DNA from 2 places in the Streptosporangium sp. NPDC048047 genome. Region 2 is predicted to be linked to the other one. Evidence: riboswitches for the same ligand, from Rfam matches in the RefSeq annotation. Region 2 holds a riboswitch; the other holds the start of a gene.
The links. Region 2 has a riboswitch for S-adenosylmethionine ahead of AB0D67_RS13310 (aminotransferase class V-fold PLP-dependent enzyme). Riboswitches for the same ligand answer to the same signal wherever they lie in the genome.
Positions count from the first base shown of each region.

Region 1: another riboswitch for S-adenosylmethionine. It lies ahead of thrC (threonine synthase); the one in region 2 lies ahead of AB0D67_RS13310 (aminotransferase class V-fold PLP-dependent enzyme).

Region 1 covers NZ_JBEZNH010000007.1:22,801-28,458, reverse strand. Annotated here, with positions in the region: gene groL (chaperonin GroEL) at 1-558, opposite strand, end outside; gene AB0D67_RS08255 (cold-shock protein) at 1,018-1,218, opposite strand; gene AB0D67_RS08250 (MoaD/ThiS family protein) at 1,553-1,828, opposite strand; gene thrC (threonine synthase) at 1,852-3,144, opposite strand; SAM riboswitch class I at 3,159-3,298, opposite strand; gene AB0D67_RS08240 (S1 family peptidase) at 3,428-4,918, opposite strand; gene AB0D67_RS08235 (S1 family peptidase) at 5,188-5,658, opposite strand, start outside.
Region 2 covers NZ_JBEZNH010000012.1:39,379-45,036, forward strand. Annotated here, with positions in the region: gene AB0D67_RS13285 (nuclear transport factor 2 family protein) at 1-349, shown strand, start outside; gene folB (dihydroneopterin aldolase) at 346-732, shown strand; gene folK (2-amino-4-hydroxy-6-hydroxymethyldihydropteridine diphosphokinase) at 729-1,226, shown strand; gene AB0D67_RS13300 (DUF3180 domain-containing protein) at 1,223-1,687, shown strand; gene AB0D67_RS13305 (NADH-quinone oxidoreductase subunit D) at 1,769-2,995, opposite strand; gene AB0D67_RS13310 (aminotransferase class V-fold PLP-dependent enzyme) at 3,013-4,383, opposite strand; SAM riboswitch class IV at 4,626-4,741, opposite strand; gene AB0D67_RS13315 (cytochrome P450) at 4,865-5,658, shown strand, end outside.

The sequences.
Region 1 (5,658 bases), on a different contig from region 2:
AAGCTCCAGGCCGAAGGTGTTGCTCTCCTCGACGGTGATGACGCCTTCCTTGCCGACCTTGTCCATCGCCTCGGCGATCATCTCGCCGATCTGCGGGTCGCCCGCGGAGATGGAGGCCGTGGAGGCGATCTGCGCCTTCGTCTCCACGTCCTTGGCGAGCTTGAGCAGCTCCTCGGAGACACGCTCGACGGAGGCCTCGATGCCCTTCTTCAGGCCCATCGGGTTGGCGCCGGCGGCCACGTTGCGGAGACCCTCGCGAACCAGGGCCTGCGCGAGGACGGTGGCGGTGGTGGTGCCGTCACCGGCGACGTCGTCGGTCTTCTTGGCGACTTCCTTGACGAGCTCGGCCCCGATCTTCTCCCACGGGTCCTCGAGCTCGATCTCCTTGGCGATGGACACACCGTCGTTGGTGATCGTGGGGGCGCCCCACTTCTTCTCCAGGACGACGTTGCGGCCCTTCGGGCCCAGGGTCACCTTGACGGCGTCCGCGAGCTGGTTCATACCACGCTCGAGACCGCGCCGGGCGTCCTCGTCAAACGCGATCATCTTGGCTGCCATACGGCTAGACCTCCCGAACACAGGGTGGCTTGCACCGGATCGAGCCGACGCCCGCGACGGCATTCGGATCCGCGACTCCGTTCGGCGGATCCCATCGTCCCGATCCAGGGTTGGCACTCGCCCTCGGTGAGTGCCAACAAACTATTTAGCACTCTACCCTGTCGAGTGCAAGCGACGTCGCGTTGACCTGCCCGGGAGGTGACGGTCTCCCGCGACGACCCGTTACGGCGGACGCCCCGTACGGTCTCGCCCCCGGCCACCGCCCCGCGCGACCAGGTCCCGGCCGCCGTGTCCCGGCGGATTCGGGCCTCCGGTACAGGGAGGCCCCGGTACGGCGAGGGCCCGGCCCTCCGAGGGGACACGGTGGACCGGGCCGGCGCGCCGAGGGCCCGCGTGGACTGCGCTGCCACGGGGGTCCGTCCGGCGCGCCCCTTTTGCGCGTCCGGGGGGACGGCTGCCTCAGACGGCCCTCACGGACTCCGCCTGCGGGCCTTTCTGCCCCTGGGTGATCTCGAACTCGACCCGCTGGCCCTGTTCGAGTGCGCGATAGCCGTCCATCATGATCGCGGAGTAATGGACGAACACATCCTTACCACCGTCTACCGCGATGAAGCCGTAGCCCTTGTCCGCGTTGAACCATTTGACGGTGCCTTGCGCCACTTCCGACTCCTCTTACTGGACTTGAGGACATCGCCCATTCCTCTCGCGACGTCCTCAATCTCCGAGGCGGACACATCGCCTGCGTCGATCGTTCTCGACCATACCTGTGGTACGCCGTAGGGCAACAGAGTCAACCAGCAAACTGCCGCTTTACGTACGAATGCAGCACGAGAACATAGTTTTGCCATCGGGCCCGCTGATCAAATATTGCATTATTTCAACAAGCGCCGATATGGACATCCTCCCGAAAGCACGACGCCCGCCCCGGCCAGGCCGGAGCGGGCGTCGGCGGGCGCCGTACGGGACGGCGGCCCGGAGCGCGGGGACGACGGGGTCAACCCCCGGCGACCGCCGGGATGATGGAGATCTGGACGCCGGACGGCGTCGCGGTGTCCAGGTTGTCGGCGAAACGGACGTCCTCATCGCCGACATAGACGTTGACGAACCTGCGAATCTTGCCGGAGTCGTCGAGAATCCTGGCGCCGATCCCGGGGAAGTCGGCGTCGAGTTTCCGCAGCACCTCGCGGAGGGTCTCACCCTCGGCGTTCACCTCGGCCGCACCACCGGTGTACGTCCGGAGAATTGTCGGAATCCGTACAGAGACACTCATTATTAAGCACCTTTCCGGTGATTTCAGGCGATGACCGAGCGGAATTCGTCAAGCGAGGGGCGGATGACCGCGGTGGGACGGGCCTCGCCCGCCACCGCGTCGAGGGTCTTCAGGCCGTCACCGGTGTTGAGCACCACGGTCTCGGCGTCGGGGTCGAGCCGCCCCTCGGCGGCCAGCTTGCGCAGCACGCCGACCGTGACGCCGCCCGCGGTCTCGGCGAAGATGCCCTCGGTCCTGGCCAGCAGCCTGATCGCGTCGACGATCTCGGCGTCCGTGACGTCCTCCACCGCGCCGCCGGTACGCCGGGCGATGTCCAGCACGTAGGGGCCGTCGGCCGGGTTGCCGATGGCCAGCGACTTGGCGATCGTGTCCGGCCGTACCGGGCGGATCACGTCGTGACCCGCCTTGTAGGCGGCCGAGACCGGCGAGCAGCCCTCGGCCTGCGCGGCGAAGATCCGGTACGGCTTCTCCTCGACGAGCCCGAGTGCGATCAGCTCCTTGAACCCCTTGTCGATCTTCGTGAGCTGGGAGCCGGACGCCACCGGGACGACGATCTGGTCGGGGAGCCGCCAGCCGAGCTGCTCGGCGATCTCGTACGCCAGGGTCTTGGAGCCCTCGGCGTAGTACGGGCGCAGGTTGACGTTGACGAAGCCCCACTGCTCGCCCAGCTCGTCGCCGATGAGCTCCGAGCAGAACCGGTTGACGTCGTCGTAGGTGCCCTCGATGCCGACGAGCTTCCCGCCGTACACCGAGGCCATGACGATCTTGGCCTGCTCCAGGTCGGCGGGGATGAACACGCAGGCGTCCAGCCCGGCGCGGGCGGCGGCCGAGGTCACCGCGCCGGCGAGGTTGCCGGTGGAGGAGCACGACAGGGTGTGGAAGCCGAAGTTGCGGGCCGCCTCGACGGCGATGGCCACCACGCGGTCCTTGAACGAGTGCGTCGGGTTGCCCGAGTCGTCCTTCACGTGCAGCGAGCGCAGGCCCAGCTCGCGGGCGAGGTTGCCCGCGTCGACGAGCCTGGTCCAGCCGGGCTCCGTGTTGGGCCGGGCGGCGACGTTCTCCGGGACGGGCAGCAGCGCGCGGTAACGCCAGATGTTCGCCGGGCCGGCGGCGATCTGCTCGCGCGTCACGCGCCCGAAGTCGTAGGCGATCTCCAGGGGGCCGAAACACTCGATACAGGCGAAGCTCGGACCGAGGTCGTAGCGGGTGCCGCACTCCCGGCAGGACAAGGCCACGGCGGGGCCGAAGCGGCCGTCGGGCGCGGTGCCGGCGGAGACGGGGGCGGAGGTGGGGATCTGTGTTTCTGCGAGCGCCATGAAGCGAGGCCTTTCCCTCATCTTCGTCCGCGACCACCCTGGCCACGGACCGGAATTGGCACCTGTCCCGGCCGACCCCGCCATGTCGCGAGTTTGAACCGGGAGGGTTGCCGGGGCTTCGCAGGGCCGGTCCCTCCACCCCTCTGGATGAGCAATATGAAGTTGTGGACCCGATGAACGGGTCTCTCGCACTTTACCCCGGCCGCCGGGCGTTCTGACCAGATGTCTCACTGTGCGAGACGACGCGTGTCATTCCCCGGACGACGGACGGTGAAAAGGCCCGTCACGGGTGGCGGTACCCCAGGAGGAAGGGCCCGCCGCCCGCCACGGCGACCACCCGGTAGCGGTAGTAGCCGGGCGTGCCCTCATAGGTGATCGTCTCGAAGGGGTACGGGCTGACCGAGGAGGCGACGGTCCGCCAGCCGGAGCCGGCCGCCCACTTCTCCAGGTACAGATCGAAGTCGGTGCCGTCGTCGGAACTCAGGCAGCCGTGGTGGGTCCCGGCGGTCCTCGACCGGTAGTAGCCGCCGGCCGCCCGGTTCCGGGGGCCGACGGGCCGGTAGGCGACCTGCCCCTCCCGAAGGATGCCCCGGCCGACGCCGGGATGGCCCTCGCAGGAGCCCGTGGCCGGCCGGAAGGCGCCGCCCGCGGTCAGCAGGGTCAGCCCGTACGCCGAGAGGATCTCGCCGATCGGCTGGAAGTAGCTGACCCCGGCGCCCGGGAAGCAGGAGCCGGAGCCGCCGGAGAGCACCCCCTGGGCCTGGTCCACCGAGACGAACGGCCCGCCGGAGTCGCCCCGGTCGGCGCAGACGCTGGTGCGGGTCAGCCCGAAGACGTTGCCCTCCGTATAGGCGACGCTGGCGCCGCGCTGCAGGACGAGGCCGCAGTACCAGTCGGAGGTGGATCCGGACCGGCACACCGACGCCCCCTCGATGGCCTCCCGGGTGCCGGTGACCGGTACGGTGCCGCCCTCGGCGTTGCCCACCACCGGCTTGGGCGTCCAGTCGTCGTTGACCTGGATCCAGGAGAAGTCGCTCACCGGGAAGACCGACCCCCGGAAGACGCCCTGGGGGACCCGGTTGTAGCCGCTGGTCTTCTCACCCTCGTCGCCGCAGTGGCCGGCGCTGACGAAGCCGTTCATCCCGTCGCGGACCACGGAGAAGCCGACCGAACAGCGCTGGGTGACGCCGATGTAGAAGGGATCGCCGCCCACCAGGTCGTAGAGCGGCCGGGGACGCTCCGTGGACGGCACCACCAGGACCAGCGAGGTGTCCAGCCCGAGGTCCCTGAGGGCGGACTCGGTCCGCACCGGCTCCTCGGACAGCACGACGACCCGGTTGTTCCGCACGTCGACGTAGCGCACGCTCCCGCCCGCGGTCGGGCGGGCGGGCAGCGCGGCGTCGAGCTTGTCCTTGGCCGCGTTGAGCTCGCCCAGCGAGTGGTCGACGACCTCGGCCCGGGCTCCCTGCGTGACGATCCGGGGGATGTCGGCGGGGTCGGTGGTGGCCACCACGAGGTTCTGCGCGACGGTCCCCTGGAACCACGAGCCGGCGAAGCCGCCGCCGAGCGTCACCCGCAGCCTCGCCTCGACCGGCGTCAGGCGGATCTCGTTGAGCAGCCGGGCCTGGGCCTGCCCGGCGCTGAGGCCGAGGTCACGCTGGAGGGCCTGGAGCATGCCCGGCGGCGGCACGTTGTACGGCAGGCCGGCCCGCCCGGTCCGCCGTACGACGCGCCCCGCGGAGCCGTGCCGGGGCCGGACCGCCGGGAGTCGCACGGAGGCTCCGCCGCCGGGCCTCCCCGCCGGGAACCGTACGGAGGCTCCGCGGCCGGGCCTTCCCACCGGTAGGCGCGGGAGGGTTCCGCGGCCGGGTCTCGCCGCCGGGAACCGTACGACCGGGGCGTCCCGGATGGCGGCCAGGGGTTCGGGCTCGGCCCGGACCGCCGGAGGCGTGACGGCGGCGAGCAGGGCGGCGGCGGAGAGGACGGCACACCCGGCGACGACGGCGCGACCGTGGAACATACGACCTCCCGGCGGTCCGTCCTTCAGGGCAGGTCGTGCTGGTAGCCCAGCGTGTAGCCGCCGGAGCCGCTCGCGGCGGTCACCCGGTAGCGGTAACGGCCGGCCGCGCCGAGGTAGGAGATCGACTTGTCGGCGTCCGGGCCGGTGTCGCTCGCCACGACGACCCAGCTCCGGCCGTTCCACCTCTGCAGGTAGAGGTCGAAGTCGCTGCCCGCCGGGCCCTCCAGGCAGCCGGTGTGCAGCCTGTAGGCCGTGGTCCGGTAGTAGCTTCCGCTCGGCTGGTAGGCGACACCGCCCGCGCGGAGCGTCCCGGCCACCCGCCGCGGATAGCAGGGGCAGGCGCAGCCGGTCTCCGGCGGGACGGGCGCGTCGACCACCAGGCTCACGCCGTAGGCGGAGAGGATCTCGGTGACCGGCTGGAAGACCGTCTCGCCTCCCGCGGTGCAGTTGCCGTTGCCGCCCGACAGGACCCCCTGGGCCTGGTCGACGGAGAC
Region 2 (5,658 bases):
GGCCGAGGACATGGACGGCCGGCAGGTGAGCTGCGTGCATCCCGGGTGGCCGATCGTGTCGGGCCGCCCGGAGGTGCTGCGCTCCTGGGCGCTGCTCATGGCCAACACCCCCTACATCCAGTTCGTGCTGACCGACGTCCGGGTGATGGTCATGGGCGACGTCGCCATCCTCACCTGCGAGGAGAACATCCTCACCGCGGGCGACGAAGGTGATTCCAGCTTCGCCGCGGGCAAGGTGGTGGCGAGCAACACCTTCGTCAGGACGGCCGAGGGCTGGAGGCTCTGGCTGCACCACGGTTCGCCCGTGCTGCAGAGCGACGACGACGAGGAGGAGGACGAGGCGGCGTGACAGATCCGACAGGCACCGACCGGATCAGCGTGCGGGGGTTGCGGGCGAGAGGACGGCACGGCGTGCTCGCGGCCGAGCGGGAGCTGGGTCAGGAGTTCGTCGTGGACGTCACGCTCTTCCTCGACACCGCCCCCGCGGCGGCAGCGGACGACCTGACGAGGACCGTGCACTACGGCGAGCTCGCCCAGGAACTGGTGAAGGTCGTGGAGGGCGAGCCGGTAGACCTGATCGAGACGCTCGCCCGGCGTCTGGCCGACGTCTGCCTGGCGTACGAGCCGGTGGAGTCGGCCGAGGTGAGCGTCCACAAGCCGGCCGCGCCGATCCCGCTGCCGTTCGACGACGTGGTCGTGACGATCAGGAGAAGCCGGGAGGGCCGCGGATGAAGGTCGTGCTGGCGCTCGGCAGCAACCTGGGCGACCGCTTCGACACCCTGCAGGGCGCGCTGGACGCGCTCTTCGACGCGCCGGGGCTGGGCTTCGTCGCGGTGTCGCCGGTCTACGAGACCGACCCGGTCGGCGGCCCCGAACAGGGCCCGTACCTCAACGCGGTGGTGATCGCCGAGAGCTCCCTGGACCCCCGGACGATCCTCGAACGCGCCCAGAACGTGGAGAACGCCTTCGGGCGGATCCGGATGGAACGCTGGGGCGCCCGCACCCTCGACGTCGACCTCATCACGGTGGGGGACGTCGTCTCCGGCGACCCGGAGCTGACGCTGCCGCACCCCCGGGCGCACGAGCGGGCGTTCGTGCTGGTTCCGTGGTCGCGGGTCGATCCGGAGGCGACGCTGGCCGGGCGGCGGGTCACCGACCTGCTGGCCGGGCTGGACCAGGAGGGCGTGCGGCCGCGCGCGGATCTGACGCTGCAGAGGCCCGAGTGAGGCCCAGCCGCCCCGACGTGATCGTCGGGCTCATCGTCGTGTTCGGCGTCCTCACCTGGGTCGCGCTGAAGCCGTTCTACTCGTCCCTGCCGACCGTGCCGTGGACGGCGATCCCGACCGTCTTCCTGCTGGCGCTCGGCGAGGCGTACACCGGGTGGATGACCAAGGCCCGGATCGAGCGCAGGCCGGACACCAAACCCGTCGAGCCGATGGCGGTGGCCCGCCTGGCCGCCCTCGCCCAGGCGTCGGCGTACGGCGGCGCCGTCTTCGCGGGCGTCTTCGCCGGGTTCGCCTTCTACACCGCGGACCTGCTGGAACAGGGCGTGCCACGCCGTGACTTCTTCATCGCCGGCGGCTCGTTCGTCGGCTGCGTGGTGCTGGTCTGCGCGGCGCTGTACCTGGAGCACTGCTGCCGGGTGCCCAAGGATCCCACCGAGAAGGGCCGGGAGGCCGGGAGCTGAGGCCGGGGTCTCGGTGACCCGCCGGGTCCGGCGTCGCGGCCCGGCTCTCACCGGAGAGGCCCCGCCCCGGCCCCGGCGGCGTCACTTGTCGATGTCGCCGACCACGAAGAACATCGAGCCGAGAATGGCCACCATGTCGGAGACCAGGTGGCCGGGGAGCATCTCGCGCAGCACCTGGACGTTGTTGTAGGAGGCCGAGCGGAGCTTCAGCCGCCACGGGGTCTTCTCGCCGCGTGAGACGAGGTAGTAGCCGTTGAGGCCGAGCGGGTTCTCCGTCCAGGCGTAGGTGTGGCCCTCGGGGACCTTGAGCACCTTGGGCAGTCGCTGGTTGATCGGCCCCGGCGGCAGCTCGCGCAGCCGCTCCAGGCAGGCGTCGGCCAGGTCGAGGGAGACCTTCACCTGCTCCAGCAGCACCTCGAACCGGGCGTGGCAGTCGCCGGCCTCCCGGGTGACGACCCGCACCGGCAGCTCGCCGTAGGCGAGGTAGGGTTCGTCCCGGCGCAGGTCCATGTCCACGCCGGAGGCACGGGCGATCGGGCCGCTCACGCCGTACTGCATGATCGTCTCGCGGTCCAGGACGCCCACCCCGCGGGTGCGGGCGAGGAAGATCTCGTTGTCCACGATCAGGTTCTCGATGTCGGGCAGCCGCCGCCGCACGTCGGCGACGGCCCGCGCCGCCCGCTCCGACCAGCCCTCGGGCAGCTCCTCCTTCAGGCCGCCGACCCGGTTGAACATGTAGTGCATCCGCCCGCCGGAGACCTCCTCCATCACGGCCTGGAGGGTCTCGCGCTCACGGAACGCGTAGAAGACGGGGGTGATCGCGCCGAGCTCCAGCGGGTAGGAGCCGAGGAACATCAGGTGGCTGAGCACCCGGTTCAGCTCGGCCAGCAGCGTGCGGGTCCAGACGGCCCGGGGCGGCGTCTCCATGCCGATCATCCGTTCCACCGCGAGCACCACGCCCAGCTCGTTGGCGAACGCCGACAGCCAGTCGTGCCGGTTGGCCAGCACGATGATCTGCCGGTAGTCGCGCACCTCGAACAGCTTCTCCGCGCCGCGGTGCATGTAGCCCACGACGGGTTCGGCCGAGCTGATCAGCTCTCCGTCCAGGGTGAGCCGCAGCCGCAGCACCCCGTGGGTGGAGGGGTGCTGCGGTCCGATGTTGAGGACCATGTCCTCGGTGGCGAGCTCCTTGCCCTGCGCGCCGGGAGCCGCCGGCCCGTCGGCCGGGGCCGGCCGTACGGCCTCCGCTCCGGCTCCGATGCCCACGTGCAGCTCCCGGGACGCCCCTTCGGTGCGACGCTCACTCATAGGCTCATGCTCCCACGTCAGCGTCGCGCGGCAATCTCCCGCAGAGCGGACACCAACCGGTCCACGTGCTCGTCGGTGGTGCCGATGCCGATCGACGCGCGGACGGCCGAGGCGGTCCCGTCGTCGCAGCCGCCGTCCGCGGCGACCGGCCGCCGGGTGCCGCGGACGGCGTCCCGGGGCTCGGTGTCCGGGTGGTGGATGTCCTGGTGGCGCGTGTCCAGATGGTCGGCGCCCGGGTGGTGAGCGTCCTGAGGCTCGGTGTCCGGGCGGTGGGCGTCCAGGAGGTGCCGGACGAAGGGATGGGCGCAGAACCTGCCGTCCCGGACGCCGATGCCGTACTCGGAGGACAGGACCTCGGCGACCTCCCGGGCGGTACGGCCGGCCACGGTGAAGGAGACGATGCCGACGCGGGGGTGGGCGGGGTCCCACAGGGACAGCTCGCGGACGCCCTCGATCCCGGCGATCCCGGCGCGCAGCCGGGCGAGGAGACGCTCCTCCTCGCGGACCAGCGCGGTCCAGCCGGTCGCGGTCAGCGCGTCGCAGGCGGCGGCGAGGGCGACGGCGCCGAGGACGTTCGGGGTGCCGGCCTCGTGGCGGGCCTCGGGGTCGTCGTGCCAGTCGGCCTCCCCGCCGTCCGTGACCGCCCGCACCGCGCCCCCGCCGCGCAGGTACGGCTCGGCTCCGGACAGCCAGTCCGGGCGGCCGATCAGCGCGCCCGTGCCGAACGGCGCGTAGAGCTTGTGGCCGGAGAAGACCACGTAGTCCAGGTCGAGCGCGGTCAGGTTGACCGGGCGGTGCGGGACGAGCTGGGCGGCGTCCACCAGCACGCGGGCGCCGTGCCGGTGGGCGATGTGCGCCAGCGCGGCGATCGGCCACAGCTCCCCGGTGACGTTGGAGGCGGCGGTCACGACCAGCAGCTTGGGGCCCTCGATCTCGGCGAGCGCCCGGTCCGTGGCGCGGACCGCCTCACCCGGGAACGCCGGCGGCGCCAGCCGTACGGCACGCCGCCACGGCAGCAGCGAAGCGTGGTGCTCGGTGTCGAAGACCACGACCGTGGTCCCCTCGGGCAGGCAGCGGGCCAGCAGGTTGGTGGCGTCGGTGGTGTTGCGGGTGAAGACCACCGCGTCGTCCGGGCGGGCCCCGGCGAAGGCGCGGACCGTGTGCCGGGCCCGCTCGTAGCGGGCGGTGGTGAGCTGGGAGGCGTAGCCGGCGCCGCGGTGGACGCTGGAGTAGGCCGGGAGCGCGGCGGCGACGGCGGCGCTCACCGGCTCCAGACAGGGCGCGCTGGCGGCGTAGTCGAAGTTGGCGTAGGGGACCAGCCGGCCGCCGCGGACCGGGACCTCGAGGTCCGCGCCGAGCACCGCGGGGATCCGCCGGGCCTCGGGCACGCGGGTCCCGGGGAGGGTGGTTCCCGGTACGGCGGTTCCGGGGGCGGCCGGGGCGCTTGCGGCGGCGGGGGCGGCGGTTTCCGGGGCGGCCGGGGCGTTTCCGGCGGCGGTTCGCGTGGTGCAGTCGGCCGCGTCGCCGGAAGCGGTGTCGGCGGGGGCGGTGGAGGCGAAGATCGTCAGAGTGGACACGCCCGTGCTCCTTATGAGGTCATCGGACCCCAAGCCACGGCGTTGATGCGTGGAGCCCGCGCTTGCCCGGCGCACCTCGCGCCGGACCAGGTCCTCACCCGGGGCACCCCGCCGCGGACGCGAGGGTTGCCGGCCAGCTAGCCGGGGCTTGTCGCTGGCACTCATGACCTACCCGGGACTATAACCGACGACAGCGGCCCCGCCGCAAGCTCCGTGTCTCGGAATGCGGACAGATGTCTCGCGGATCTCCGGGGTCTTGGGGCCCGGCCACCTGGGACATTACGATGTCTACGTGCGCTTTGATCCTTGGAATCCGGAATTCGTCGCCCACCCTTACGACGTCTACGACGAGCTGCGGCGCGAGCGGCCGGTCGGCTTCTTCGAGCCGACGGGCCAGTGGCTGATCGCCCGGCACGCCGACGTCAACGCGCTGCTGCGTGACCGCCGGCTGGGCCGGTCCTACCTGCACGTGGCGACCCACGCCGAGTTCGGCAGGCCGGACGACCCGGAGTTCCAGGACCCGTTCTGGCGGGTGATCAGGGCCGGGATGCTCGACGTCGAGCCGCCGGTGCACACCCGGTTGCGTCGGCTGGTCTCCAAGGCGTTCACCCCGCGCATGGTCGAGACGCTGCGCCCCAAGGTCGCCCGGATCGCCGGAGAGCTGGTCGAGGCGTTCGCCGAACGCGGCGGCGGCGACCTCATCTCCGAGGTGGCCGAGCCGCTCCCGGTGACCGTGATCGCCGAGATGCTCGGCGTGCCCGAGGCCGACCGGCACCTGCTACGGCCCTGGTCCGCCGACATCTGCGGGATGTACGAGCTCAACCCCTCGGTCGAGGCCCAGCACACCGCCGTGCGCGCGGCCGAGGAGTTCTCCGCCTACCTCGTCGAGCTGGCGCGGGCCCGCCGTACCGACCCCGGTGACGACCTGATCAGCGCGCTCGCCCAGGTGGCCGACGAGGGCGACCGGCTCACCGAGGAGGAGCTGGTCGGCACCTGTGTGCTGCTGCTCAACGCCGGCCACGAGGCCACGGTCAACGTCACCGGCAACGGCTGGTGGTCGCTGTTCCGCAACCCGGCCGAGCTGGA